DNA from 3 places in the Ewingella sp. C233 genome. Region 1 is predicted to be linked to each of the others. Evidence: predicted binding sites of a transcription regulator. Region 1 holds the regulator's gene; each other region holds the start of a gene.
The links. Region 1 encodes sigma-54, which starts transcription at its own class of promoters, with help from an activator protein. Its sites were predicted from a motif close to GTTGGCACANNTTTCGCTNT; they were not measured.

Region 1 (10,144 bases):
TGATGGGCATGGGCAAGTCAGGTCACGTCGGCCGCAAAATGGCGGCAACGTTTGCCAGCACTGGCACCCCTGCATTCTTTGTTCATCCGGGCGAAGCCAGTCATGGCGATCTGGGTATGGTGTCCAAACAAGACATCGTGATCCTGATTTCCAACTCGGGTGAATCACACGAAATACTGGCGCTGATCCCGGTATTAAAACGTTTGTCGATCACCATGATTTGCTTGACAGCCAACCCGGAAAGTTCAATGGGGAAAGCGGCCGATGTGCATATATGCGTCCGCGTTCCACAGGAAGCCTGCCCGCTCGGGCTGGCCCCGACGACCAGTACCACCGCCGTAATGGTGATGGGTGACGCGCTGGCTGTGGCACTTTTGCAGGCACGCGGTTTTACTGCCGAAGATTTTGCCCTGTCACATCCGGGCGGAGCACTGGGTCGCAAGCTTCTGCTGCGGGTCAGCGATATCATGCATACCGGTGCCGAAATCCCGCACGTCAGCCGCGACGCGTCACTGCGCGATGCCCTGCTGGAGATCACTCGTAAAAATATGGGGATGACGGTCATTTGCAATGACCTCATGAAGATCGAAGGCATCTTCACCGACGGTGATTTACGCCGCATCTTCGACATGGGTGTCAATATCAACGAAGCAGCCATTGCTGACGTCATGACCACCGGCGGCGTTCGCGTTCGTCCGACACTGCTGGCCGTTGATGCCCTGAACCTGATGCAGGATCGCCACATTACCTGCGTCATGGTTGCCGATGGCGACCAGTTGTTGGGTGTGGTACATATGCACGACATGCTGCGCGCTGGCGTAGTTTAATTGAGGAATGTCCCGAATGAGTAATAGCGCAGCCACGGTGGATACCTGCTATGGTCCGGTCAGTGCTCACGTGCTGGAACGGGCAAAAGCTATCCGCCTGCTGATTTGTGACGTGGACGGCGTCATGTCTGATGGCCTGATTTATATGGGAAATCAGGGCGAGGAGCTGAAAAGCTTCAACGTTCGAGACGGTTACGGTATCCGCTGCCTGCTGACCTCCGATATTGAGGTCGCCATCATTACCGGCAGGAGCGCGAAGCTGCTGGAAGACCGCGCTAATACGCTGGGTATTCGCCACCTGTATCAGGGGCAATCGGATAAGCTTTTGGCCTTCCGCGAACTGTTAGATACACTGTCTTTAGAGGCCAGCCAGGTCGCCTATATTGGTGATGACCTGATTGACTGGCCAGTGATGGCCGAAGTTGGCCTGTCGGTTGCCGTACAAGACGCGCATCCGATACTGCTGCCCAAAGCGCATTATGTGACGCATATCCCCGGCGGACGCGGCGCAGTGCGCGAATTATGCGACCTGATTCTGCTGGCGCAGGGCAAGCTGGAGGACGCCAAGGGGCTGTCGATATGAATAAACCAAAGCTATGGGTAACCATCCTGCTGGCCCTCGTGGCATTAGCACTAATTGGCTGGTCTCTTTCTGACTCGGATGATCCGGCACCGTCTGCGACTAACGATCAGGACCCAACGTATCAGAGCCAGCACACGATCACCGTGGTGTATAACCCGCTCGGCAGTCTGAATTACAAGCTGGTCTCCGAAGAGGTCAAATATTACACTACCGATCAACTGACCTGGTTTACCAAGCCCGTGATGACCATGTACGACAAAGACAAAATTCCTGTCTGGACCGTACGCTCGGATCGCGCCAAGATGACCAATGACAAAATGCTCTATTTGTACGGGCACGTTCAGGTGGACAGCCTGACGCCGGATACGTCGCAGTTGCAGCGTATCGTAACGGACAACGCTTCAGTTAACCTGGTCACACAGGACGTGGCTTCAGATGATGAAGTAACGCTTTACGGCACAGGCTTTACATCTAACGGCATGAAAATGCGTGGAAATCTGCGTAATAAAACCGCAGAGCTGATCGAAAAGGTAAATACCACTTATGAAATTCCAAGCAAAAAATAAAATCCGTAATTTCCTGATCACCAGCACACTGCTTGCCGTCAGCATTCCGGCGTTTGCGCTGAAAGATGACACCACCAAGCCGATCACCATCAACTCGGTTAATCAGGCGCTGGACGTCAACACGAACACCGCCACGTTTACCGGTAACGTGATCGTCAATCAGGGCTCGATTCAGGTTAAAGCCGATAAAGTCGTGGTTATCCGACCTAAAGGTGAGTCTGGCAAGGAAGTGGTAGAAGGTTACGGTAACCCGGTGACTTTCTATCAGATGCAGGACAACGGCAAACCTATCAGCGGCCATGCATCGAAAGTGCGTTATGAAGTTGCCACTGACCTCGTGACTCTGACCGGTAATGCCTACCTGGAACAGCAAGACAGCAATGTGAAGGGTGACCGCATTACTTATCTGGTGCAAAAACAGCAGATGGAAGCCTTCAGCGACAGCAAAGGCGGCCGCGTGACCACCGTTCTGGTTCCTGCACAGTTGCAGGACAAAAATCAACCGGCCGCTAATACCACGACCAACCAGACGAAAAAGAGTAAGTGATAATTTATGGCAACGTTAATCGCAGAAAATTTGGCTAAGGCCTACAAAGGCCGCAAAGTGGTTGAAGATGTCAGCCTGGCGGTCAACTCAGGCGAAATCGTCGGGTTGTTAGGTCCAAACGGTGCGGGTAAAACCACCACCTTTTACATGGTCGTGGGCATTGTCCAGCGCGATGCGGGCCGTATTATCGTTGACGATGAAGACATCAGCCTGCTGCCGCTGCATACACGCGCACGCCGTGGAATCGGTTATCTGCCGCAGGAAGCGTCGATCTTCCGCCGTCTCAGCGTCTTCAACAACCTGATGGCCGTACTCGAGATCCGCGAAGATCTGACGAAAGATCAGCGCAATGATAGAGCAAACGAACTGATGGAAGAGTTCCATATCTCCCATCTGCGCGACAACCTCGGGCAATCCTTGTCCGGGGGTGAACGCCGCCGCGTCGAGATCGCCCGTGCACTGGCGGCCAATCCGAAGTTTATTCTGCTGGATGAGCCCTTTGCCGGCGTTGACCCGATTTCAGTTATTGATATCAAGAAGATCATTGAGCATCTGCGTGACAGCGGCCTTGGCGTGCTGATCACCGACCACAACGTGCGTGAAACGCTCGATGTGTGTGAACGTGCTTATATCGTCAGTCAGGGCAAACTCATCGCTCACGGCACACCGACTGAGATTCTGGCGGATGAACAAGTGAAACGTGTCTATCTCGGTGAAGAGTTCCGCCTGTAAATCACGCCATAAGAGTTCAGGACGTAAAGCCAAGATATGAAGCAAGGTTTGCAGCTCAGATTCAGCCAGCAATTGGCCATGACCCCTCAGTTACAACAGGCTATCCGCCTGCTGCAGCTGTCGACGCTTGAACTCCAGCAGGAGATCCAACTGGCGCTGGAAAGCAATCCGCTGTTAGAGCAAACCGACCTGCATGAAGAGATCGACTCCGTAGAAACCCCAGATAGCGAAGGCCTTGATACCCGCGAAGCTCTTGAGCAGAAAGACATGCCCGAAGAGTTGCCGCTGGACGCCACCTGGGACGAGATTTATACCGCCGGTACGCCTTCCGGTACCGGTAACGATTACAGCGACGATGAGCTGCCAGTTTATCAGGGCGAAACCACCCAGACGCTTCAGGATTACCTGATGTGGCAGGTTGAACTAACGCCTTTCACTGATACCGATGCGGCAATCGCCACCTCGATTGTTGATGCCGTGGATGACACCGGCTATCTCACCGTGTCGCTGGAAGATATCCTGGAAAGCATGGGTGACGAAGACGTCACCATGGAAGAAGTGGAAGCCGTACTTAAACGCGTTCAGCGTTTTGACCCGGTGGGCGTGGCGGCAAAAGACTTGCGTGACTGTCTGCTGATCCAGCTTTCTCAATACGTTCCAGAAACCGCTTTTCTGATCGAAGCTAAACTGATTGTCAGCGAACATCTGGATCTGCTGGCGAATCATGATTTCCGCGCACTGATGCGATCAACCCGGCTAAAAGAAGATACACTCAAAGGAGCGATGCAGTTGATCCAGTCCTTGGATCCGCGCCCCGGACAGTCGATCAACACCGGTGAATCTGAATACGTGATCCCGGACGTGCTGGTCCGTAAAGTGTCAGGAGTCTGGACGGTGGAACTCAACTCCGACAGTATTCCACGTTTGAAGATCAACCAGCAGTACGCCGCAATGGGCAGTTCAGCCCGCAGCGACAGCGACGGCCAGTTCATTCGCAGCAATTTGCAGGAAGCAAAATGGCTGATAAAAAGTCTGGAAAGCCGTAACGAAACCCTGTTGAAAGTGACCCGCTGCATCGTCGAACAGCAGCAGGCTTTTTTTGAATCAGGCGAAGAGTTTATGAAACCGATGGTTCTGGCAGATATCGCCGGAGCCGTCGAAATGCACGAATCGACGATTTCACGCGTGACCACGCAGAAGTTTTTGCACAGTCCTCGTGGCATTTTCGAGCTGAAATATTTCTTCTCCAGCCATGTCAGTACTGACAGCGGCGGTGAGGCATCGTCGACGGCTATCCGGGCGCTGGTGAGGAAATTGATCGCGGCGGAAAACCCCGTCAAACCGTTAAGTGACAGCAAGTTAGCTACCCTGCTTTCCGATCAGGGGATCATGGTGGCCCGTCGTACCGTTGCCAAATACCGAGAGTCTTTGTCCATCCCGCCCTCAAACCAGCGTAAACAGTTAGTTTGACCTCAACAGAGAAGGAAGACATTATGCAGCTCAACATTACCGGACATCACGTCGAAATCACGGAAGCCATGAGAGAATTCGTTTCGTCGAAATTTGCCAAACTTGAGCAATATTTCGATCGAATTAATCAGGTATATGTGGTGCTGAGCGTTGAAAAAGTGCAGAAAGTGGCTGAGGCCACACTGCATGTGAATGGAGGCGAGTTGCACGCCACCTCGGAACATCAGGATATGTATGCGGCCATCGACGGCCTGGTTGATAAACTGGCACGCCAGCTCAATAAGCATAAAGATAAACTGAAACAGCACTGACACTCACCTAACCTCTCGCATGAAAAACCTTGAGAGCATCGGCTCGTGACCTTCGGGAAACGAGCCGAACTGTCATTTAGGGCGAAAGAGCATTGAGAGTGAAAGAGCGCTAAAGTGAAGATGAAATGATTAACGATACAGCTATGCAGTTAACGTCAGTCCTTAACGCCGAATGCACGAAAAGCGGCGTTCACTGCGCCAGTAAAAAACGCGCGCTGGAAATCATCAGCGAACTTGCCGCCAAGCAGCTTAATCTGGCCCCGCAGGTGATTTTCGACGCCATTCTTACCCGCGAAAGAATGGGCAGTACCGGGATTGGCGCAGGCATTGCCATTCCGCACGGAAAACTGGAAGAGGACACGCTGCGCGCTGTCGGCGTATTCATTCAGCTGGAACAGCCTATCGCCTTCGATGCTATTGACAATCAGCCGGTTGATCTGCTTTTTGCCTTACTGGTCCCTGCTGATCAATGTAAGACCCACTTACACACCTTGTCTTTAGTCGCTAAAAAGCTGGCTGACAAAACTGTGTGTCGTCGTCTGCGTGGTGCACAAAGCGACGAAGAACTGTTCCAGATCATGACCGAAAGTGAATAATAGAAAGATCGGAAGTACTAACTGTTGATGTTCAGCCGGTGCCCTTTTGTACCGGCAAGATTTTGCCAATGATGGTTCCCGGTTAGCTTGCCGGGGAAGTGAATTCTGAACACTGAATTGCAGGGGAGTGACAACATGGTGCTGATGATTGTCAGCGGCCGTTCCGGTTCCGGGAAGTCGGTTGCTTTGCGGGCACTGGAAGATATGGGTTTTTATTGTGTGGACAACTTGCCGGTGGTCTTACTGCCCCAGCTTGCCCAGACCCTCGCCGACCGCAACACGTCTGCCGCCGTCAGTATCGACGTGCGTAACATGCCGGAAAACCCGGAGATTTTCGACCACGCGATGTCACAGTTGCCGGAGAGTTTTTCACCGCAACTGTTGTTCCTCGATGCCGATCGCAATACGTTGATCCGCCGTTATAGCGACACCCGTCGTCTACACCCTCTTTCCAATAAAAATCTCTCGCTCGAAAGCGCCATTGACGAAGAGGCCGATCTGCTCGAACCTTTGCGTTCATCGGCAGATCTCATCATCGACACCTCAGAAATGTCAGTGCATGAACTGGCCGAAATGCTGCGCGCCCGCCTGCTCGGTAAACGTGAGCGCGAGCTGACGATGGTGTTTGAGTCATTCGGCTTTAAGCATGGTATTCCAATCGATGCTGATTACGTGTTTGACGTGCGCTTCCTGCCTAACCCGCACTGGGACCCTAAGCTGCGCCCGATGACCGGCCTGGATAAACCCGTGGCGGCTTTCCTTGACCGCCACACCGAAGTGCACAACTTCATTTACCAGACCCGCAGCTACCTCGAACAGTGGCTGCCGATGCTGGAAACCAATAACCGCAGTTATCTGACCGTCGCCATCGGCTGTACGGGCGGTAAACACCGCTCGGTGTATGTCGCAGAACAGCTGGCCGACTACTTCCGTTCCCGCGGGAAGAACGTGCAGTCCCGCCATCGCACGCTGGAAAAACGTAAATCATGACGGTAAAGCAAACGGTAGAGATCAAAAACCGGCTGGGGATGCATGCCCGTCCGGCGATGAAATTGTTTGAGCTGGTACAGAGCTTTGAGTCAGAAGTGATGCTGCGTAACGACGCAGGCATTGAAGCGGAAGCCAGCAGCGTGATTGCGCTGCTGATGCTCGACTCTCCGAAAGGCCAGAAAATCGAAATCGAAGCCACCGGCCCTGATGAAGCCGAAGCACTGAGCGCCGTGGTGAACCTGATCAATTCCGGTTTTGACGAAGACTAATCTTCATACACTCATCCCCTAAATCATTCGGTGTGCATCAAGGCGGCAACTGAGTGAATCCCCCGGAGCTGACACCAGTAAGTGATCGGGGTGAGTAAAGGCAGCCAACGCAGGGAAAGCTTGAAGGATGACGGGGATGGCTAGATTCTGCTGAGGCAATCTATGGCTATGGCCTTAAAACTTTCGAAGTTAGAACTGCTCAGCAAACGGCTCATCGACCGTTCCCGCACAAAAGTCACAAACAGATCGTAAATCGCCATCGCCTCTTCGTAATCCGCCTTGCTGATCGCCAGCAGGAAGATCACGTGCGCCGTTTCTCCCTCTCCCCACACAATACCCTGCGGGGACAACAGCGTGATCACCACGGTTTTCTTCGCTAACAGCCCCAGAGAGTGCGGCAGGGCGATGCCCTCACCCAGCATGGTCGAGACAATCTCTTCCCGCTCCACCACTGACGGGTAGAACTCGGCGTCAACATAGCCCTCCTCTTCCAGCTGGGTGCAGACCTTATGGAACAGCTGAGCCTGAGTCATCGGTTCGTTGATGATCATAAAATGTTTTTCGTCGAAGAACTTCTCCAGCATGTAAGGGCGCGTGCGATCCACTAACACCAGTTTGCCCAGCTGCTCCATCTGATATTCGGTTGGGAAAGGCGACAGCACGACCACCGGCTTATTTTTTTCAGTAATACGCGCATTGGAGATAATAAAATCTTCGTCGATATATCCGAGCTTCTCGTAGTCGCGCAAAGAGACCACCTGCGTGACCACCAGCTGCGGATATTTACGGCTGATCTGCGCCTGGATCATGCGGATCGTAGAGTTGCCGGTATCGCACACCAGCATCACCTGCGGATGTCGCTGGTAACCGATGTTGTAATGCCGCTCCAGGCCCACGCCAATGTGCAGCACCAGAAAACCAATCTCGTTCTCACTCAGTGAATACGGCGTGTATTTACCCCAGCTGGAGACGGCCGCCAGGGTCACGTCGTAAGCCATCGGATAGTGCTGCTTGATGTTGCCGAGCAGGGGGTTGGGAATATTGATCTGGTATTTGACGCGGGTGATCATGGTTTTGATGTGCGTCAGCAGATCAGCGCGAAGCTGCTTATCACCTTGTAAATCATAGTTATAATGCGCATTAATGTACGAGAGAATGTAATCCACCAGCGATTCATCATCGTCGGCATTAATGTCAGTCGGCAAAATGTTCTGAACCCGCCGCGCCGCAATATTGACCCGCAAATAGGCCTCTTCCGCCGCCGGGATCTCTTTCCCCACCAGCGATTTCAGCTCTGCCGCCAGACGCACAGACACCTGCCGCACGGCCGGATCGCCCTCTTCTGCGTCGAAATCAGTCAACGGATAGCCCCCGGTAATACGCTTGATAGCCACCGCGCAGTAAAGGATCAGGTACTGTTCACCTTCGTCAGTCAGCTGGATCGATGACTGGGCCAGCAGCTGATGCATAAAATCAGTCAGCGGCGCCAGCGCCTCACGCTCCAGACTTTCGGTTTTCAGCAGCGGATTGGTCTGCTCTTCGCCATCCAGTTGGAACAGTAAATCGGTCAGGCAGGCGCGGATAGCCAGCTCAGCGCCGAACAACTTCATGCCATAACGCGGCTTGGTTTCAATACTCAGGTGATAGCGCGCCAGGTGCTCCCTGACCTCAGCCATATCATTTTGCAGGGTTCCCCGGCTGACAAACCATTCATCGGCCAGATCTTCCAGCTTGAGTGAAAAAGCTGAGGTCAAAAAGCGTATTAGCAGGTAATTCACCCGCTCAGGGGCGGTACGGGGGGTCGGGCTGATGCGGCGGTTATTGGTCTGTTGCAGGACGCTGAACAGCGCCGGATCGTCAATTTTAAGCTGATATCCGCTGCCACGGTTGTGTACGAAAGAGGCGCCGTACTGCTCCATGATTTCATTAAGTGCCGTAATATCCGCACGCACTGTGCGCGTCGAAACATCCAGCCGTTTCGCCAGCTCATCCTGCGGCAGCGTTTCGGCCTGTAGCGCATCAAATAAATGGGCTAATCGTTGATAGGGAAATCTCACCATAATCCTTCCAGTCAGTGGTTAGCGTAGAACATCAATTTTCAGAGCGCGTTAAATAACAAGGCGGGATGACAAAAAACGTCACCCCGCACCGGTTATTCACACTGAGTCACTTCAGTGTCTGACATCTCAGGGAACAATCACCATTTGCGACGGGCTGCCCACTGACGTGTATTCATCAACAAAAGTCAGTTTACCGCTGCTGGCGGAAACATTGAATCTTGTGATGTTATCGCTTCGTTGATTCATTGCGTAAATGTATTTTCCATCCGGCGAGAAGTTTATGGTCCGAGGATAGTCGCCACGGGTCCAGACCTCTTCACCAAAGGTCATCGCGCCTTCGCCAGTGACGTTGATCTGCGCAATGCTGTTGTGCAGACGGTTTGCCACGTACAGATGGCGCCCGTCTTTGCTCAGCACGATCCCTGCGGCAAAGTTAGTACCTTTGAAGTTAGCCGGTAATGACGACAATACATGCAGCTGCGTCAGCGTGCCTTTGGCGCTGTCAAAGCGATAGCTGGTCAGCGTCGAGGCTTCTTCGTTGATCAGGAAGACCACTTTACCGTTGGGATGGAACACGAAATGACGCGGACCGGCGCCCGGTGATGACGCGCTGATGAAAGCCGGCTCGTTAGGCGTCAGTTTCCCGTTATCCAGTTTCCACTGATAAATGCGGTCCAGACCAAGATCGGTAGAGAAGGCAAACTTGCCGCTCGGATCAGTGGCAATCATGTGCGCATGGGGGCCGTTATGGTCACTGGCGGCAAAACTGCCTTCGGCAGCGGCCTGAGGTTTAGCGGCCCCGGCCGGACCGGAATCCTGCTGATGATCGCTGGCCTCACCCAACTTTCCGCTGGCATCTACCGGGAAAGTCGCCACCACTCCGCTGATGTAGTTTGCCACCAGCAGATGATCGCCTTTTGGCGTCAGCGACAGGTAAACCGGGCCTCCGCCCTGTGAATCTACCTGATTAATCAGCGTCAGGCTGCCGTCCTGCGGGTTAATTTCATAGGCCGCAATTGCACCGTTTTTCCCGCCGTTGTAGTTATCGATTTCATTGCCGATAAACAACGTTTTGCCATCATGGCTCGCAACCATCTGGGCCTGATTCGGCAACTGGCTGGCCAGCACGCGGTCGGTCAGCGCGCCGGTTTTACTGTCAAATTTAAAGCGGTAAACGCCTTCACCATTAGGAT
Region 2 (10,144 bases), on a different contig from region 1:
ACGCGATGTCCTTGTTCACGTAAGGTTTTGAACACATCGATAACGTCCGCTCGTAAGCCAACAAACACGGCCTGCCAGCCCACGCTGAACTGCTCAAAACTCAATGCTATACCCATTTCATGGCTGAGTTCTGCGGCAAATTCTTCGTCGCTTAGTTCACCCCGCTCGTGTTTCTGGAACGCCTCGCCCATGGAGAAACGTTCAGTCAGCGTCGCCAAAGGCGTACCGCTGAGATTGCTCCATACGCCGAGTACACGTTTGAAATCGATATCAATAATGACGTTGCCCATATCAAAAATGTACAGCATTGCACGCTCCTGATTTCAAAGATGATGATTAACTTTAGCGGGAAAAGGTGCACATGAACAGGGATTGAAACGCGGAGCTGCGAGGTAGTATCAGAAAAAAGTATAAAAAAAACAGGGCGCCCGAAGGCACCCTGCTTTATTGAAAACGGCTAGCGTAAAAGAAACTTAAGCTTCTTTAGGACCACGTCCAGCACGTTTACGATCATTCTCAGTCAGGTGACGTTTGCGAATACGTACAGACTTAGGCGTTACTTCGACCAGTTCGTCATCATCGATGAATTCCAGAGCTTGCTCCAGAGACATTTTGATAGCAGGAACCAGAGTCGTTGCTTCGTCAGTACCGGACGCACGCATATTGGTCAGCTTTTTACCAGTCAGGCAGTTCACGGTCAGGTCGTTAGAACGTGAGTGAATACCGATGATCTGGCCTTCATACACTTCTGCGCCATGGCCCAGGAACAATTTACCGCGGTCTTGCAGGCTGTACAGTGCGAACGCAACTGCTTTACCCTGACCGTTGGAAACCAGAACGCCGTTCTGACGTTGGCCGATTTCGCCTGGACGCACATCATCGTAGTGACTGAATGTGGAATACAGCAGGCCGGTACCAGAAGTCATGGTCATGAATTCAGTACGGAAACCGATCAAACCACGTGCTGGGATCAGGTAATCCAGACGAATACGACCTTTGCCGTCTGGGATCATGTCCTTAACGTCGCCCTTACGCTCACCCATGGCTTGCATGACTGAACCCTGGTGCTGTTCTTCGATGTCCAGCGTTACGTTTTCGAATGGCTCTTGTTTACGACCATCAATCATCTTGTTGATAACTTTTGGACGGGAAACAGCGATTTCGAAACCTTCACGACGCATGTTTTCGATCAGAACTGACAGGTGAAGTTCACCACGGCCAGATACGCGGAACGCATCTGAATCTTCAGTTTCTTCAACACGCAGTGCCACGTTGTGCACCAGTTCTTTGTTCAGGCGGTCAAGGATCTGACGTGAAGTCACATACTTGCCTTCTTTACCACAGAACGGAGAGGTGTTTACGCAGAAGTACATGGTGACGGTTGGTTCATCAACAGACAACGGAGGCAGCGCTTCAACAGCTTGGACATCACAAACAGTATCAGAGATGTTCAGCTCGCCCAAACCGGTGATTGCAATGATGTCGCCTGCTTCAGCCAGTTGAGTTTCGATACGTTCCAGACCCATATGGCCCAGTACTTTGCCGACTTTACCGTTACGGGTTTTGCCTTCGCTATCGATGATAGTGACTTGTTGGTTAGGCTTAACCACACCGCGTTTGATACGGCCGATGCCGATAACGCCAACGTAGTTATTGTAGTCCAGCTGAGAGATTTGCATCTGCAGTGGGCCGTCACGGTCAACTTTAGGTGCTTCAACGTGGTCTACGATTGCCTGATACAGCGGGGTCATATCTTCGGCCATATCGTTATGGTCGGTACCCGCAATACCTAACAGGGCAGATGCGTAGATAATTGGGAAATCGAGTTGCTCGTCGGTCGCATCCAGGTTAACGAACAGGTCGAAGACCTGATCAACAACCCAGTCAGGACGTGCGCCAGGACGGTCAACCTTGTTGATTACCACGATCGGCTTCAGACCATTAGCAAATGCTTTTTTGGTCACGAAACGGGTTTGCGGCATTGGGCCATCCATTGCATCCACAACCAGCAGCACCGAGTCAACCATTGACATCACACGCTCAACCTCGCCGCCGAAATCGGCGTGTCCCGGGGTATCAACGATGTTGATGCGGTAGTCTTTCCAATTAATGGCGGTGTTTTTTGCGAGGATGGTGATCCCACGCTCTTTCTCCAAATCGTTGGAGTCCATTACGCGTTCGGTTGCTTCTACACGCTCTCCGAAAGTACCGGATTGTTGGAGCAACTTGTCGACCAGGGTAGTTTTACCATGGTCAACGTGGGCAATAATGGCGATGTTACGCAAATTTTCGATCACAGCTTTGCCTCAGGCATTAGAAATAGCGCGCTATTGTACACGTATTAAGCGAGGTTCTAAACAAGATCACAAGGATCTTATCGAAACAACTCGATGATGGTTACTTTGTGATCCCTTTCACGGTGCAAAGAGACCCTCAGGCCCTTACGGTGCACCATTTTGGTGCTTCACGTCTCACGATAAGCACCATAAAAGTGCAAACTTTCCGTTATGGTGCATACTCATCAGGTGCAAGAGCCCCTTAAAATGGCGTTGTGTGCATTTTCTCAAAGTTGGCACAGATTTCGCTATTACTTTTGCAGGGTGAAAAGAGTCTTATCAGGGTAGTAAAGAAACTGTTTAGGCCACACGCCAGTTCCAGTAGGGTTGTTATTTCCAATAAAATGCCAACTAAATGGTTATTCGTTCCACGACGATAATGAGAAATTCGGGAGAACTAGTATGTCCGCTGAACACGTTTTGACGATGCTGAATGAGCACGAAGTGAAATTCGTAGATTTACGTTTCACTGATACCAAAGGCAAAGAACAGCACGTCACCATTCCTGCACACCAGGTTAGCGCCGACTTCTTCGAAGAAGGCAAAATGTTTGATGGCTCTTCAATCGGTGGCTGGAAAGGCATTAACGAATCTGACATGGTTCTGATGCCAGATGCCAGCACTGCTGTTCTGGACCCATTCTTTGAAGAAACCACACTGATCATTCGTTGCGATATTCTTGAGCCGACCACGCTGCAAGGTTATGACCGTGACCCACGCTCAACGTCCAAACGTGCTGAGGATTTCCTGCGCGCTTCCGGTATCGCGGACACCGTGCTGTTCGGGCCAGAGCCAGAATTCTTCCTGTTTGATGATGTGCGCTTCGGCAGCAGCATCTCCGGTTCTCACGTTGCTATCGATGATATCGAAGGCGCATGGAACTCATCGACCAAATACGAAGGCGGCAACAAAGGCCACCGTCCTGCCGTAAAAGGCGGCTATTTCCCGGTTCCTCCGGTCGACTCCTCTCAGGACATGCGTTCTACCATGTGTCTGACCATGGAAGAAATGGGCCTGGTTGTTGAAGCTCACCACCACGAAGTAGCAACCGCCGGTCAGAACGAAGTGGCAACTCGCTTCAATACCATGACCAAGAAAGCTGACGAAATCCAAATTTACAAATACGTGGTTCACAACGTGGCTCACGCATTTGGCAAAACTGCGACCTTTATGCCAAAACCAATGTTTGGCGATAACGGTTCCGGTATGCACTGCCATATGTCTTTGTTCAAGAACGGTAACAACCTGTTCTCTGGCGACAAATACGGCGGCCTGTCTGAAATGGCACTGTTCTACATCGGCGGTATCATCAAGCATGCTAAAGCGATTAACGCTTACGCCAACCCAACGACTAACTCCTACAAGCGTTTGGTCCCGGGCTACGAAGCACCCGTAATGCTGGCGTATTCTGCGCGTAACCGTTCTGCGTCTATCCGTATTCCACACGTATCAAGCCCTAAAGCGATGCGTATCGAAGCCCGTTTCCCTGATCCAGCAGCAAACCCATACCTGGCGTTTGCGGCACTGATGATGGCTGGCGTCGACGGTATCATCAACAAAATCCATCCTGGCGATGCGATGGATAAAAACCTGTATGACCTGCCACCGGAAGAAGAAGCAGAAATTCCAAAAGTTGCAGGTTCACTGGAAGAAGCCATGAACTGCCTGAGCGAAGACCGCGAGTTCCTGACCCGTGGTGGCGTGTTCACTGATGACGCGATCGATGCCTACATCGCTCTGCGTAAAGAAGAGATGGATCGCGTTCGTATGACTCCGCATCCGGTTGAGTTCGAACTGTACTACAGCGTGTAATGCACCATTCAGCGCTGGCTATGTTGGCGCTGAACGTAATATCCGACTGAAGGCCATCAGTTCAAGACCTTCAGCGTCTGAATAAGTAAGACGATTTTTGTTGCCGTGGAAATTTTCAGCCCATCTCCGGATGGGCTTTTTTCTCCACACTCTTTCCTGCTTAACCTATCTGACCCGTGAATTCGCCGGGTAGCCAGATAAAATGCACCGACCAGGTGCGGGAGACTGCGGTATGGCAACTGGCAAGCTGCCCGATGCTGGGCAGATCCTGAATTCCCTCATCAACAGCATTCTGTTGTTGGACGACGATTTGGCTGTGCATTACGCCAATCCGGCGGCTCAGCAATTATTGGCTCAAAGTTCCCGCAAACTTTTCGGTACACCACTGCCGGAACTGGTGGGCTATTTCTCTTTAAATATCGACCTGATGCGTGAAAGTCTGCATGCCGGACAGGGGTTTACAGACAGTGAAGTCACATTGGTGGTCGATGGCCGTGCTCACGTTCTTTCTTTGACAGCTCAGGCGCAGCCGGATGGCTTCATTTTGATTGAGCTGGCGCCGATGGATAATCAGCGTCGGTTGAGTCAGGAACAGTTACAGCACGCCCAGCAAGTCGCGGCGCGGGATTTAATCCGCGGACTGGCACATGAAATTAAGAATCCGCTCGGTGGGTTACGCGGTGCGGCGCAGCTTTTGTCGCGTGCGTTGCCGGATCCGGCGCTGCTGGAATACACCAAAGTCATCATCGAGCAAGCTGACAGGCTGCGAAATCTGGTGGACCGTTTGCTCGGCCCTCAGCGTCCAAGCCAGCACATTACGCAAAGTATCCATCAGGTCGCCGAACGGGTTTGCCAACTGGTCTCGATGGAAAAACCAGACAACGTGCAGCTGATTCGGGATTACGACCCAAGCTTGCCGGAACTGGCGCACGACCCGGACCAGATAGAACAAATTCTGCTCAACATCACCCGCAATGCCTTACAGGCTCTGGGTGAAGAGGGCGGATCTATTACATTGCGTACGCGCACTGCTTTTCAAATTACCCTGCACGGCGTGCGTTACCGTCTGGCGGCCCGGATAGATATTGAAGATAACGGCCCCGGCGTACCGGCACATTTGCAGGATACACTTTTTTACCCCATGGTCAGTGGCCGCGAAGGAGGCACAGGTTTAGGCCTGTCCATCGCGCGCAGTTTGATTGACCAGCATTCGGGTAAAGTTGAATTTAACAGTTGGCCAGGACATACCGAGTTCTCGGTTTACCTGCCTATTCGCCAGTGAGGTTCTTATGCAACGAGGGATAGTCTGGATCGTCGATGACGATAGCTCCATCCGCTGGGTACTTGAACGCGCGCTCACTGGAGCGGGTTTACATTGTACCGCCTTCGATAGCGGCAGTGACGTGCTTGAAGCCATTGCGACTCAAACCCCTGACGTATTGTTGTCTGATATTCGCATGCCCGGCATGGATGGTCTGGCGCTGCTAAAACAGATCAAACAGCGCCACCCGATGCTCCCGGTCATCATAATGACGGCGCACTCTGATTTGGATGCCGCCGTCAGCGCCTATCAGCAAGGGGCATTTGATTATCTGCCAAAACCTTTCGATATCGATGAGGCGGTGGCGCTGGTAGAGCGCGCCATCAGTCACTATCAGGAACAGCAACAACCTGCGCGAACCCAACCGGCCAGCGGCCCGACGGCGGACATCATCGGCGAAGCGCCGGCGATGCAGGATGTTTTCCGCATTATTGGTCGCCTGTCCCGCTCATCGATCAGCGTTCTGATCAATGGCGAATCGGGTACCGGTAAAGAGCTGGTCGCTCATGCCCTGCACCGCCACAGTCCACGGGCCAAAGCGCCGTTTATCGCGTTGAATATGGCGGCGATCCCGAAAGATTTAATTGAATCAGAATTGTTCGGCCATGAGAAAGGCGCATTTACCGGCGCGAACACCGTTCGTCAAGGGCGTTTCGAGCAGGCCGATAACGGCACGCTGTTCCTCGATGAAATCGGCGATATGCCTCTCGACGTTCAAACCCGCCTGCTGCGCGTGCTGGCTGACGGGCAGTTTTACCGCGTGGGTGGTTATGCGCCAGTGAAAGTCGATGTGCGCATTATTGCCGCTACGCACCAGAACCTTGAGTTGCGCGTACAGGAAGGCAAATTCCGCGAGGATTTATTCCACCGTCTGAACGTGATCCGCGTGCATCTGCCACCGCTGCGCGAACGTCGCGAAGATATTCCGCGACTGGCGCGTTATTTCCTGCAAGTTGCAGCGAAAGAGCTGGGCGTGGAAGCCAAAAATCTGCATCCGGAAACAGAAACTGCCCTGACCCGCCTGCCCTGGCAGGGTAACGTTCGGCAGTTGGAAAACACCTGTCGCTGGCTGACGGTGATGGCGGCCGGGCAGGAAGTGTTAATTCAGGATTTGCCGAGCGAACTATTTGAAAGTTCGGCGCCGGAATCCGGGGGGCAAAGTTTGCCGGACAGCTGGGCAACGCTGCTGGCGCAATGGGCCGATCGCGCATTGCGTTCCGGTCATCAAAACCTGCTGTCGGAGGCTCAACCCGAAATGGAACGCACGCTTCTCACCACCGCGTTACGTCACACTCAGGGCCACAAACAGGAAGCCGCCCGTTTACTGGGCTGGGGTCGTAATACGCTGACCCGTAAACTGAAAGAGCTTGGAATGGAATAACCGCCCTTTCGTAAACAAAAACAGCCGCTTTTGCGGCTGTTTTGCTTTCATGGAGACAGTGGTCAGATCACGCGGGAAAACTGTTGCTGACGAACCTGCCGGCGCAGATAAACGTCAAAGCACATGCACACATTGCGGATCAGCAGGCGGCCCTGCGGGGTAACACGAATATTATCCTGACTTACCTCCACCAGCCCGTCTTTGGCCAGCGGTGCCAGCAACGCTAAGTCTTCAGAAAAGTAGTCATCGAACTCAATATCATAGCGTTTCTCAATATCCGCAAAGTCTAGTTCAAAATGACAAATCAATGCCTTGATCACATCGCGACGCAGACAGTCATCAGTTGTCATCTCAAGGCCACGCCACAAGGCATTGCCCTGCTTTTCTACACGCGCGTAATAGGTTTTCAGGTCTTTTTCGTTCTGCGCATAGGTGTCGCCCAACATACTGATAGCCGAAACGCCCAGCCCCAGTAAATCACTTTCACCCTGCGTGGTGTAGCCCTGGAAATTGCGATGCAATTTTCCTTCGCGCTGAGCCACGGCCAGTTCGTCGTCCGGACGGGCGAAGTGATCCATGCCAATAAAGCGATAACCAGAACCTGTCAGGGAAGCGATGGTCTCCTGCAAAATACGCAGTTTTTCCTCTGCGCCCGGTAAATCTTCATCTTTGATTTTACGCTGAGCGGCAAACAGCTTTGGCATATGCGCATAATTGAACACGCTCAGGCGGTCGGGGTTGAGCTCAGCCACGCGTTGCAACGTGTAGGCAAAACTCTCCGCCGTTTGCTTTGGCAGGCCGTAAATCAGATCAATATTGGTGGAGTTAAAGCCCAGTGCTTTCGCGCGGGCGATCAGCGCAAAAATAAACTCTTCATCCTGCTCGCGGTTAACCAGCCGCTGAACTTCTTTATTGAAGTCCTGCACGCCCATACTCAGGCGATTAAAACCTTCCTGGCGAAGGTGGTCGAGCACATCGAGCTCAATTTCTCGAGGATCCAGCTCCAGAGACATCTCTGCGTCTGGCATGAAGTCGAAATGACCGCGCAGAAGGCCCATCAGACGGCTTATCTGGGCTTTATTCAGATAAGTGGGCGTACCCCCACCCCAGTGGAGCTGGCTCACCTGACGGCCCTTAAACAGCGGCGCACGGTGACGGATCTCTTGTTCGAGGACGTTAAGATACTCTTCCGCTTTATGCTGCTGGCGGGTGACAAGTTTATTGCAGCCACAGAAATAGCAAAGCTTATGGCAGAAGGGAATATGGACATACAGGGAGAGTGAACGGTCAGGATAACGCAACGCTGCGCGCTGGAAAGCGGCGTCATCGTAGCTTTCACTGAACTCCAGCGCTGTCGGATAGGAGGTATAGCGCGGACCGGAATAGTTATATTTCTGGATCAGCGCTAAATCCCAGACCGTAGTCTGCTGTGATTCCGCTTTTGATGACGCTGCGTTCTTTGACATTATAAGTGCTCACTCCTTGCGGCGCCTGTTTCTGCCAGTTCGCCTGACAGGCAGGGTTTTAGTCCGCCTGGCAGTGCGCGCATGAAACAAACGTGCTTTGGTTTTCGATAACCGGTGCAGTTTAACGAATAACCAAAGCAGATAACATGCGAAGAGTAAGGCTATTGCTGTCGGGATGACCCAGCGCAAGTTTTAGAAACCTTCTTTCGGATCCCCACGTTTCAGCAACTGCATCATGTCTTCGTTCTTGGTTTTTTCTTCCACTTCGTCATCTTCGTCGCCGAGCTCAATGCCCAGCAATTCCATCAGTGCATCGATACGGTCCAGCGTCTGGTCAACGTAAGACTGATCTTCAGCACTCAGTTTTTCACCCTCATCAAGCTTGTCGAGCAAGCTGTCGAGACGGGGATCATTTTCCAGCAGCGTCAGCTCTTCTTCAGGCGGCAGCTGTGGTTTGGTCTCGGCTTCAACCAGTGGCTTAGGTGCTTTCTTCGCTTTAGGCGCGTTATTGAAAACCGTTTCAACCACCAGCGGAACGGATTTCTTGCTGCCGATACGTGGATCTGCGTTTTTAGCGGCAGCGCCGTTTTGTTTTTTCTCGCCATCCGGGTTAGCACGGGAACCTGCTTTATGCCCGCGGCGTCTGTTGTCACGCTTACGCTCACGCGCTTCGATATCAAGCTCGACGCGATTTTTTTTTCTCTTTGGTTTTGCTGTCGCGGTATTGGCGCGCGGGGCTTTCGCTGGCTGTTTCATGGCATCTGCTCTTAGGTGTGTTCAATTAGTATAGATTTGCGCCGGAATCTAGCAGAAAGCGCACAAAGAAAAAAGGCAGCAAGTAAGCCTTGCTGCCTTTTTCTTTCCTTCAACGGAAGGATATTCTTACACCACTTTCCATGTATGGCGTCAACTTCCCGGTTTTTCCTTTGCCTTTCAGCGCTTCCAGCGCCGATCTTCCCTGCGTTGCGATGCTTTTCCTGTTATCCCTGAAGGCTGATTCATCCGTGCTTCCATTCTTGCCTTCATCGCGTTAAGAAGTACTTTACCCCAATGGCGTAAAGGCTCAAGATAGCCGCCGCATGACCGGAGTCCGATTTTTTATCCATTCCGGCATCCTTTTGAATTTAAAAACTTTTGAAAATCACGGCGCGAAATAAAGCGTGATAGCCCGCATTTTGAATGGCAAATGTCTTACAACGTGAAGGAATTTTTTCCCCACCTTCATCTCTGTGGCCCCTACTCATCATCATTCGGATTATAAAAACAGAAACGCATCCCGCTCCTGTTGCAGCTATAATCGCCAGCCAGATACCCCAGCCTCACGGAGATGCACGTTTTGACCAGCCAAACATACAACTATCATATGACCCATTTTGTCATGAGCGCCCCGGACATCCGGCATCTGCCAAGTGATGAAGGCATTGAAGTCGCATTTGCTGGTCGTTCAAACGCCGGCAAATCCAGCGCACTGAACACGCTGACCCAACAGAAAAGTCTGGCACGTATCAGTAAAACGCCGGGCCGTACGCAGCTTATCAACCTCTTTGAAGTCGAGCCCGGCATTCGCCTGGTCGATCTGCCAGGTTATGGGTATGCGCAGGTTCCTGAAGAGATGAAGCGTAAGTGGCAGAAAGCGCTTGGTGAATATCTGCAAATGCGCAACTCCCTGAAAGGGCTGGTTGTTCTGATGGACATCCGCCATCCACTGAAAGATCTCGACCGCCAGATGGTCTCCTGGGCCGTGGCTGTGGGGACCCCCGTCATGTTACTGCTGACAAAATCCGACAAACTGTCCTCCGGTGCCCGTCAGGCGCAGGTCAAAATGGTC
Region 3 (10,144 bases), on a different contig from region 1:
GACGAAGGTTGGTTTACCGATCTCGATGACCCGCAGTTATTAGTCCCGCATGAGTTCAGTGGTTTTCGTTATCAGCTGTGCGAGCTGTCAAAGCTGCCGGTCACTGGCAACAGTAAAGTCTGTTTTACCGCACCGCATGACGTCCTGCTTGAGCTAGTGCCGTCGATAGAAGCCCACTTCGGCTCACGCGTCGACCTCTGTTTCTCCGCTGCGGACTGTCTGGATATCATGCCAGCTGGCAGTAATAAGGGCAGTGCACTGGCCCTATTGACGTCAGGTCTGAATATCGAGATGTCCGAATGCATGGCTTTTGGCGATGCGATGAACGACCGCGAAATGCTGGAAAGCGTCGGCATGGGGCTGGTGATGGGCAACGCGCTGCCGGTGCTCAAACAGCAATCTCCTCATCTGCAAGTTATCGGCCACTGCCAGAATCAGGCGGTGTCCCACTTTTTACAACATTGGCTGAATTCACCACACCTCACCTATTCCCCCGAATATTAAGGTTATTCCAGCCAGCCGGGCTATCTGTCCCGGCTTTTTTCTGCCTGTCTCGTACCGACGTCACAAAATTGTCATAGGGATTTCATATAGTTCCCCGATCTGACCTTGCCTGTCTGTTACTCAACTGCGCTTTTATCTATAGTCCCGACAGGTAGTTCACCCGTTAAGGATAAAATGATGATCGCTACTCATGGGGCAACCCGTATTGCACTTGCTTTAACTTTATTGATTTCAGCCAATGTGTCCGCCAGGGCCATTAATACGCTTCAGCCGCAGGCTGATTACCAACAGTACATTTCCGAGCGCCAGACCGTCGATTTCCTGATCCAGGACGCGCTAACCGCGTTTAAATCTCCGGCCCGTGTTTCTGATGCTGGTTTCACTGGCAAACTGCCCACTAACATGGAGATAGTTGCCGATCGCCTGCAACAGGCGAGTAAACTGGAGCCTTACCGCGCTGACCTGCTGTTCAGCACCGCCAGTGCGTACATCTACAATAAAAATGTCGATAAGGCGCTCATGCTGTACCAGCAGATCCTCGACATCGCGCCGGATGACGTCGATGCCCACAGTTATATCGCCGCGTGGCAGCGTTACAAAGGCAACACGGCCGCCGTTGATTCGCAGATGGCTGAACTGCAACAGCTCAATCCGGGCCGGGCAGATCAACTGAAGAAAGTTTTTGCGGTGATTGATGAAGTCACCTCAATGCCACTGCGCGATACCTTGCCTGCGGACGTTGCTAAATCTTTCACCGGCCCGACCGCCATTGTGACGCTCGGTTATGCGCTCGACCCCGATGGTTCAATGAATAAGGTGCTTATCCAGCGTCTGGCGAAAACGCTGGAACTCGCCAAACAGTTACCGGACGCGCTGATTGTGGTCACCGGTGGCGTACCTCAAAGCCATCAGACGGAAGGTAGGCTGATGTCGCAATGGCTGGTGGAAAAGGGCATCGACAGCAAACGGATTTATCAGGATAACTTTGCCCGTTCTACGGTGGAAAATGCGTTGTTCAGCCGGTATGCGTTGGCAAAACATCGCATCAAAAATGCTGTGATTGTCAGCTCCGGCAGCCATGTACGGCGCGCTCAGGCGCTGTTCACTATTGCCAGCTGGGAAACCGGCCCGCGAGATATCCGTTATGTTTCGGTTGCGGCTATCGATAAGCCTTTAGCCGAACTGCAGACAGTTTCTGACGGTGACAAGCAGGGGATTTACCGCGACGCGCTGAAAACGATGGGTCTGTGGAGTTTCCGTAGCTATCCGCTCGAAGAGCGTTAATGCGAAGTAGCAGGATGGAATGAAATGAAAAGGCGGCTCTGGCCGCCTTTTTTACATCTGATGGTGCAATCAGCGCACGCTGGCCAATTGTTCACTGTAGTGGCTGATATCGCCGATATTCGCTGTGACCCAGTCGTCGTTAAAATAGGTGTTCAGATAGCGTTCACCACTGTCGCACAACAACGTGACAATCGATCCGGTTTCGCCTTTCTGGCGCATCTGCTTCGCTAACTCGAGCGCACCCCAGACATTGGTGCCGGTTGAACCACCGACCTTGCGGCCCAGAATGCCTTCAAGCCAGCGCAGTGTGGCAATGCTGGCGGCATCGGGTACGCGGATCATGCTGTCGATCACACTCGGAATAAATGACGGTTCGGCGCGCGGGCGGCCGATACCCTCTATTTTACTGCTGCACTGAGCGGTCACTGACGGATCACGCTGCTGGAAATAGTCATAAAACACCGAGTTTTCCGGGTCAACCACCACCAGTTCGGTCTGATACCCCTGATAACGGATATAGCGGCCAAGTGTCGCCGATGTACCACCGGTTCCGGCGCTCATGACCAGATAACGCGGTACTGGATTCGGTTCAAGAGACATCTGGCGAAAAATACTGTCGGCAATATTATTGTTGCCGCGCCAGTCGGTTGCGCGCTCTGCGTAGGTGAACTGATCCATGTAGTGGCCGTTCATTTCGCGCGCCAGTTGCTCAGAGGCGGCATAAATCTGGCCTGAATTTTCGACGAAGTGGCAGCGGCCGCCATAAAACTCAATCTGCTGGATCTTGCGCGGTGCAGTGCAAGAGGGCATCACGGCAATAAACGGCAGACCGAGCAGCCGGGCAAAATAGGCTTCGGAAATGGCGGTACTGCCCGATGAGGCTTCAATGATCGGTGTGTTCTCACGGATCCAGCCATTGCACAACCCGTACAAAAACAGCGAACGCGCCAGGCGGTGCTTGAGGCTGCCAGACGGATGGGTGCTTTCATCTTTCAGATAGAGCGCAATGCCGGGGAAATCTGCAAGGCTGAGGCGCATCAGGTGGGTGTCGGCAGAACGCTGGAAATCCGCGTCAATTTCTTTGATGGCATGAGTTACCCAGGCATTGGTCATGTTGCAGTCCGTCAGAAAGGATTTCGATTGTGCGTAGGTTAACGTATTTGGCGGAGAAATAAGTTACTCTTTAGTCCATTAATGGTGATGATAAGAGAAAATTTTTCTCTAAAGAGGCAGAGTGGTAGATAAAATTGACCGAAAGCTGCTGGCGATGTTGCAGGAAGATTGCACTCAGCCAATCACCGTGCTGGCAGAGGCGGTAAATCTGACCACAACGCCTTGCTGGAAACGCCTTAAGCGGCTGGAAGATGAGGGTATTATTCGCGGACGGGTGGCCCTGCTGGATAACGAAAAGCTGGGGCTGAGCCTGACGGCCTTCGTGCTGATAAAAACTCAGCACCACAGCAGCGACTGGTATCAGAATTTCGTCGATCAGGTCGCGGCCTTACCCGAGGTGTTGAGTTTTTACCGCATGGCTGGCGAATACGACTATTTGTTGCAGGTGCAGGTGGCCGACATGAAGAGCTACGACAACTTTTACAAGCGACTGGTCAATGGGGTACCGGGTCTGATTGACGTCACGTCCAGCTTTGCGATGGAGCGGATTAAATCCACTACGGCACTGCCGTTATAAAACGTTTCTTCATTCACATCGGACCGGCATCCTTACCCTGTCGGTGGGGGCTGCGTTGCATGGCATGTTTCAGCAAAAAGTTTCATCAGAATGGCATGTTAACAATGTTATTCTGAGCGCAGTTCGATAATAAAAATCATTCTGGGTTTTCGAAGGCCAATGCGTTGGTCATCAATAAATGGATAAATCTGCGTGAGATTGTTTGCTCAATTAGGCTGGTATTTCCGCCGCGAATGGCGGCGTTACCTCGGTGCTGTCGCGCTGCTGATCGTGATTGCTATTTTGCAGTTACTGCCGCCAAAACTGGTGGGGATCATCATTGACGGCGTGACCTCAAAACAGATGACCTCAAAAGTCTTATTCGCCTGGCTGGGGCTGATGCTCGCCACGGCCATTGTGGTGTATTTACTACGCTACGTTTGGCGCGTCCTGTTGTTCGGTGCCTCATACCAACTGGCCGTAGAGCTGCGTCAAAATTTCTTTAAGCAGCTCAGCCGCCAGCATCCTGCATTTTATCTGCGCCACCGTACCGGTGATCTGATTGCCCGCGCCACCAACGACGTAGACCGCGTGGTTTTTGCCGCGGGGGAAGGTGTGCTGACGCTGGTGGATTCGATGGTGATGGGACTGGCTGTTCTGATCGTCATGGCGACCCAAATCAGCTGGGAGCTGACCCTGCTCTCGCTGGTGCCGATGCCCATCATGGCTATTGTGATTAAACGCTATGGCGACCAACTGCATCAGCGTTTTAAAACCGCGCAGGCGGCGTTCTCCTCGCTCAATGATCAGGCACAGGAAAGCCTGACCAGTATCCGCATGATCAAAGCCTTTGGTCTGGAGAATCATCAGTCCTCACAGTTTGCTGACGTTGCTGCTGATACTGGCGTTAAAAACATGCGCGTCGCGCGCGTGGATGCCCGTTTCGACCCGACGATTTATGTCGCCATTGGTATGGCTAACCTGCTGGCGATCGGCGGTGGTAGCTGGATGGTGGTTAACGGCCACCTAACGCTCGGGCAACTAACCAGTTTTGTTATGTACCTCGGCCTGATGATCTGGCCGATGCTGGCACTGGCATGGATGTTCAATATTGTTGAGCGCGGCAGCGCGGCTTACAGCCGGATCCGCAGTTTATTGCAGGAAGCCCCAAGCGTGGTGGACGGTGACACGCCGCTGCCTGCCGGACGCGCCAATCTGGAAGTACGCATTGATGACTTCCACTATCCGGAAAACAGCCAGCCTGCGTTGCACGCGGTGAACTTCCTGCTGCGCCCCGGCCAGATGCTGGGCCTGTGCGGGCCGACGGGATCCGGCAAGAGTACGCTTCTGGGGCTTATCCAGCGTCAGTTTGACGTCACGCAAGGCGATATCATTTACCACGGCTTGTCCCTGACAGCGATCAAACTCGATGACTGGCGCGGGCGCATGGCCGTTGTCAGCCAGACGCCGTTCCTGTTTTCTGACACCGTAGCGCAAAATATTGCCCTCGGCCGCCCAGAGGCTACTCAACAAGACATCGAGGAAGCCGCCCGTCTTGCCAGTGTTCACGATGATATTCTGCGCCTGCCGCAAGGCTATGAAACGGAAGTCGGTGAACGTGGCGTGATGCTTTCCGGTGGTCAGAAACAACGTATCTCGATTGCCCGCGCACTGTTGCTGCAGGCCGAAATTTTAGTGCTTGATGACGCGTTATCAGCGGTTGATGGCCGCACCGAGCATCAGATCCTGCACAACCTGCGCCAGTGGGGCAGCGATCGCACCGTGATCATCAGCGCGCACCGTTTGTCGGCGCTGACCGAAGCCAGCGAAATTCTGGTGTTCAACAGTGGCACGGTAGCTCAGCGTGGCGATCACAACCAGTTGTCGTCACAACCGGGCTGGTATCGCGATATGTACCGTTATCAGCAGTTGGAAGCCGCCCTGGATGATGTTCCGGCAGATGAGTTGCCACAGGTTTTGGTAGACATTAAACATGATTAAAATTCAGAAAAGTTGGCCGACGCTCAAAAGATTGCTCAGTTATGGCAAGGCCTACCGCAAGCCCTTGTCGATTGCCGTGGTTATGCTCTGGGTGGCGGCGGCCGCCGAAGTGCTGGGGCCAATCCTTATCAGCTTCTTTATCGACCACTACGTGGCGAAAGGGGAGTTGCCGCTCGGCATGGTCAGCCTGCTGGCGATTACTTTTATTTTTCTGCAATTTCTGGCGGCCGGATTGCACTATTTTCAGGCACTGCTGTTTAACCGCGCTGCGGTAGGCGTGGTACAGCGGCTGAGAACCGACGTGATGGATGCAGCACTGCGTCAGCCTCTCAGCGCCTTTGATACCCAACCGGTCGGGCAGTTGATCTCACGCGTCACTAATGACACTGAGGTGATTCGCGATCTTTATGTCACGGTGGTGTCGACGGTGCTGCGCAGTATCGCGCTGATCGGTGCAATGTTGATCGCGATGTACAGCCTCGACTGGCGGCTGGCGTCCATCGCTATCTGCATTTTCCCTGCGGTGTTTATCGTGATGGCAATCTATCAGGTCTACAGCACACCGGTGGTGCGCCGGGTACGCAGCTATCTGGCAGACATCAATGACGGCTTCAATGAAGTGATCAACGGCATGGGCGTGATTCAGCAATTCCGCCAGCAGAAACGCTTTGGTGAACGTCTGGCTAAAGCCAGCCAGTCGCACTATTTTGCCCGTATGCAGACGCTTAAGCTGGAAGGCTTTCTGTTACGCCCGCTGCTGAGTCTGTTCTCGTCGCTTATTTTGTGCGGTCTGTTGCTGCTGTTCGGATTCAGCGCTGAAGGCACGATTGGCGTGGGTGTTCTGTACGCCTTCATCAACTATCTGGGGCGTCTGAATGAGCCGCTGATTGCGCTGACTTCGCAGCAGTCAATTTTCCAACAGGCGATCGTAGCCGGTGAGCGCATCTTTGACCTGATGGACCGTACGCAGCAGCAATATGGCGAAGATGTGAAGCCGCTGACCAGCGGGGCAATTTCTATCCGTGATCTCAGTTTCGCTTACCGTACGGACAAATGGGTACTGGAGAATATCTCCATGGATGTCCCGTCGCGTGGGTTTGCGGCGCTGGTGGGGCACACCGGCAGCGGAAAAAGTACGCTGGCGAATTTGCTGATGGGTTACTACCCGATCACCCAGGGCGAGATCCGGGTCGACGGACGCTTGATCTCTGAGCTTTCGCACACCAACCTGAGAAAGGGCATCGCCATGGTTCAGCAGGATCCGGTGGTGTTGGCCGAGTCGGTGTATGCCAACGTGACCTTGGGGCGTGACATTGACGAAGAGCAGGTCTGGCATGCACTGGAAACCGTCCAGCTTGCGCCGCTGGTTCGTGCGATGCCAGACGGTGTTTATACCCGCCTGGGCGAGCAGGGAAATAATCTGTCGGTGGGGCAGAAGCAATTACTGGCGATGGCACGCGTTCTGGTGCAAGCGCCCGAGATTCTGATCCTTGACGAGGCAACCGCCAATATTGACTCAGGCACTGAGCAGGCGATTCAGCGGGCACTTCGCGCTATTCGCCAGCAAACCACGCTGGTCGTAATAGCACACCGCTTATCGACCATTGTCGATGCTGACAATATTCTGGTTCTGCATCGTGGTCAGGCGGTTGAACAGGGTAGCCATCATCAGCTTCTGGCCGAAAAAGGCCGCTATTATCAAATGTATCAGTTGCAGTTGGTGGGGGAAGAGCTGGCTTGCGGCCAGCATGAATTACCGGTCACTGAGAACAGCTGAAGACACTGCAAAAGCCGCGTTTATCGCGGCTTCTTTTTTCAGCTTCTCCGTATTTCTTCCCCTGTTTCGCCATCTGCGCACCATCATCTGGCACTCCTTTTCTGCCCGCTTCTTCGTTGCACTGAAAAATAGCGTGCCGCACTTTTATGGTGCGGACTCTGCGGGGCAATATGTCTGCGACAACTGTGTCCCACGTCACGAATATTGCAAAAGTGGCGTTACCCTGCGGTAAACGAACTAATCCCATCCCGAATACAACTCTGGCACAGCCTTTGCTTTAATCCTTGCGTATCGGGCGCGAATTCCCTCGCGACAAGCTCTTAATTCGAGGAGTGGCAAAATGAAGCTGGTTACTGTGGTGATCAAACCTTTCAAGCTGGAAGACGTGCGCGAAGCGCTGTCTGCTGTAGGAATTCAAGGGCTGACCGTGACCGAAGTTAAAGGTTTCGGTCGTCAGAAGGGACACGCTGAGTTGTATCGTGGCGCAGAGTACAGCGTTAATTTCCTGCCAAAAGTCAAAATCGATATTGCGATTGCCGACGATCAGCTTGATGAAGTGATCGACGTGATCAGCAAAGCGGCCTACACCGGCAAGATCGGTGATGGCAAAATTTTTGTTGCTGAATTGCAACGCGTTATTCGCATCCGTACCGGCGAAACCGACGAAGCAGCACTGTAATTTCCGGCTCATGGCGTTAGAACATAATTTTAGAACAACAGCTTAGAGAAACAGGGGTGGGTTAATAATGAAAAAACTTCTTTCGATGATGGGGCTCGGTGCGGTAGCCATGCTGCCATCACTCGCCATGGCCGCTGCGCCTGCGGTAGCTAACGGTGCTGATAACGCCTTTATGATGATTTGTACCGCATTGGTGCTGTTTATGACCGTTCCTGGCGTGGCCCTGTTCTACGGCGGCCTGCTGCGTTCTAAAAACGTATTGTCGATGCTGACTCAGGTCATCGTCACCTTTGCTCTGGTCTGCGTTCTGTGGATGCTCTATGGCTACAGCCTGGCTTTCAGCGAAGGTAATGCTTTCTTCGGTGGTTTCGGTAATGCGATGCTTAAAGGCATTGGCCTGGATTCCGTCACCGGGACCTTCTCGCAGATGATCCACGTGGCCTTCCAGTGTTCATTCGCTTGTATTACCGTGGCTCTGGTGGTCGGTGGTCTGGCAGAACGTGTGCGTTTCGCGGCGGTACTGATTTTCACTGTGATTTGGCTGACGTTCTCTTATCTGCCCATCGCACACATGGTTTGGGCGGGTGGTTTCCTGGCCGCTGACGGCGCGCTGGACTTTGCCGGCGGTACAGTGGTTCACATCAACGCCGCTATCGCGGGTCTGGTGGGGGCTTATCTGGTGGGTAAACGTGCTGGTTTCGGTAAAGAAGCGTTCAAACCACACAACCTGCCAATGGTCTTTACGGGGGCGTCGATTCTGTATGTGGGCTGGTTTGGTTTCAACGCCGGTTCAGCGAGTGCAGCAAGTTCCATCGCGGCGCTGGCCTTCCTGAATACCGTCATGGCAACAGCGGGCGCTATCCTCTCCTGGACCTTCGTTGAGTGGATGGTACGCGGTAAACCTTCATTGCTGGGTGCAAGCTCAGGGGCTATCGCCGGTCTGGTTGCTATTACTCCGGCATGCGGTACGGTCGGCGTGGGTGGTGCGTTAGTTATCGGTTTGGTCGGCGGCGTAGCGGGTCTGTGGGGTGTCGTTACCCTGAAGAAATGGCTTAAAGTCGATGACACCTGTGACGTCTTCGGTGTGCACGGCGTGTGCGGCATTGTGGGTTGTATTTTGACCGGCGTGTTCACTTCGAGCTCTCTGGGCGGCGTAGGCTACGCAGAAGGCGTGACCATGGGCCATCAGGTTTGGATTCAACTGTTGAGCGTGGGTGTTACGTTGGTATGGTCTGGCGTTGTGGCCTTCATCGCTTACAAAGTGGCGGATATGCTGGTCGGTCTGCGTGTTCCGGAAGAACAGGAACGCGAAGGTCTGGACGTCAACAGCCACGGCGAGAACGCTTACAACCAGTAATAGAACAGAAGTAAGATTCAGAGAAAGTAGTGCGCTAACTGTTTGATGAGTAAAATATAACAATAATGATGAATGCAAAAGGGGCGATACCATCAGGTAGCGCCCCTTTTCTTTTACTTAGCCCTTTCAGTTATTCCGGCGTTCTCTTGCGGATAACTCCTTCCTGCACCGTGGAGGCAACCAGCACGCCATCGCGGGTATAGAACTGACCGCGTACAAAACCGCGAGCGCCGGACGCTGAGGTACTTTCCACGGCATACAGCAGCCAGTCATCCAGCCGGAAAGGGCGGTGGAACCACATCGAGTGATCGATAGTGGCGACCTGCATACCCGGCTCAAGGAAGCCAATCCCATGGGGTTGCAGCGCGGTTGGCAGAAAGTTGAAGTCAGAGGCGTAACCCAGCAGGTATTGGTGAATGCGCAGGTCATCCGGCATGGTGCCATTCGCACGGAACCAGACGGCGCGGGTTGGTTCTTCGACACTGCCTTTAAGCGGATTATGGAATTTCACCGGACGCATTTCGATGGGCTTCTGGCCGATGAATTTCTCACGCACTTTCTCCGGTATCAGATGCGCCAGACTTTTGGCGATATCCGATTCAGACACCAGCGACTCCGGCGGTGGCACATCTGGCATGGTGTTCTGATGCTCAAAGCCCTCTTCCTGGCTTTGGAACGAGGCGGTCATATAGAAAATCGGTTTGCCATTTTGTACCGCTTTGACACGGCGAGCGCTGAAACTGTTGCCGTCGCGCAGGATCTCCACGTCATAAATTATCGGTTTGCTGCTGTCGCCGGGACGTAAAAAATAGCTGTGGAAGGAGTGGATCCCACGGTCGCTCGGCACGGTTTGTTTCGCAGCATACAGCGCCT

Region 2: a site for sigma-54 is predicted at 2,569-2,588, ahead of glnA (glutamate--ammonia ligase). Genes of this name have one in related genera too.
Region 3: a site for sigma-54 is predicted at 7,495-7,514, ahead of glnK (P-II family nitrogen regulator). Genes of this name have one in related genera too.

The regions. Positions count from the first base shown of each region.
Region 1 is NZ_JBUZRI010000002.1:488,267-498,410, forward strand. Features, by position in the region: gene kdsD (arabinose-5-phosphate isomerase KdsD) at 1-827, shown strand, start outside; gene kdsC (3-deoxy-manno-octulosonate-8-phosphatase KdsC) at 844-1,410, shown strand; gene lptC (LPS export ABC transporter periplasmic protein LptC) at 1,407-1,976, shown strand; gene lptA (lipopolysaccharide ABC transporter substrate-binding protein LptA) at 1,954-2,523, shown strand; gene lptB (LPS export ABC transporter ATP-binding protein) at 2,530-3,255, shown strand; gene rpoN (RNA polymerase factor sigma-54) at 3,292-4,725, shown strand; gene hpf (ribosome hibernation promoting factor) at 4,749-5,036, shown strand; gene ptsN (PTS IIA-like nitrogen regulatory protein PtsN) at 5,162-5,632, shown strand; gene rapZ (RNase adapter RapZ) at 5,768-6,622, shown strand; gene npr (PTS phosphocarrier protein NPr) at 6,619-6,891, shown strand; gene ACZRKO_RS14695 (BglG family transcription antiterminator) at 7,032-8,951, opposite strand; gene ACZRKO_RS14700 (lactonase family protein) at 9,078-10,144, opposite strand, start outside.
Region 2 is NZ_JBUZRI010000007.1:109,091-119,234, forward strand. Features, by position in the region: gene yihX (glucose-1-phosphatase) at 1-308, opposite strand, end outside; gene typA (ribosome-dependent GTPase TypA) at 474-2,297, opposite strand; gene glnA (glutamate--ammonia ligase) at 2,739-4,148, shown strand; gene glnL (nitrogen regulation protein NR(II)) at 4,381-5,430, shown strand; gene glnG (nitrogen regulation protein NR(I)) at 5,438-6,850, shown strand; gene hemN (oxygen-independent coproporphyrinogen III oxidase) at 6,913-8,316, opposite strand; gene yihI (Der GTPase-activating protein YihI) at 8,509-9,072, opposite strand; gene yihA (ribosome biogenesis GTP-binding protein YihA/YsxC) at 9,653-10,144, shown strand, end outside.
Region 3 is NZ_JBUZRI010000001.1:178,888-189,031, forward strand. Features, by position in the region: gene cof (HMP-PP phosphatase) at 1-504, shown strand, start outside; gene ACZRKO_RS00875 (ElyC/SanA/YdcF family protein) at 679-1,788, shown strand; gene ACZRKO_RS00880 (PLP-dependent cysteine synthase family protein) at 1,858-2,901, opposite strand; gene ACZRKO_RS00885 (Lrp/AsnC family transcriptional regulator) at 3,023-3,478, shown strand; gene ACZRKO_RS00890 (SmdA family multidrug ABC transporter permease/ATP-binding protein) at 3,671-5,458, shown strand; gene ACZRKO_RS00895 (SmdB family multidrug efflux ABC transporter permease/ATP-binding protein) at 5,451-7,235, shown strand; gene ACZRKO_RS00900 (hypothetical protein) at 7,207-7,467, shown strand; gene glnK (P-II family nitrogen regulator) at 7,576-7,914, shown strand; gene amtB (ammonium transporter AmtB) at 7,982-9,271, shown strand; gene tesB (acyl-CoA thioesterase II) at 9,402-10,144, opposite strand, start outside.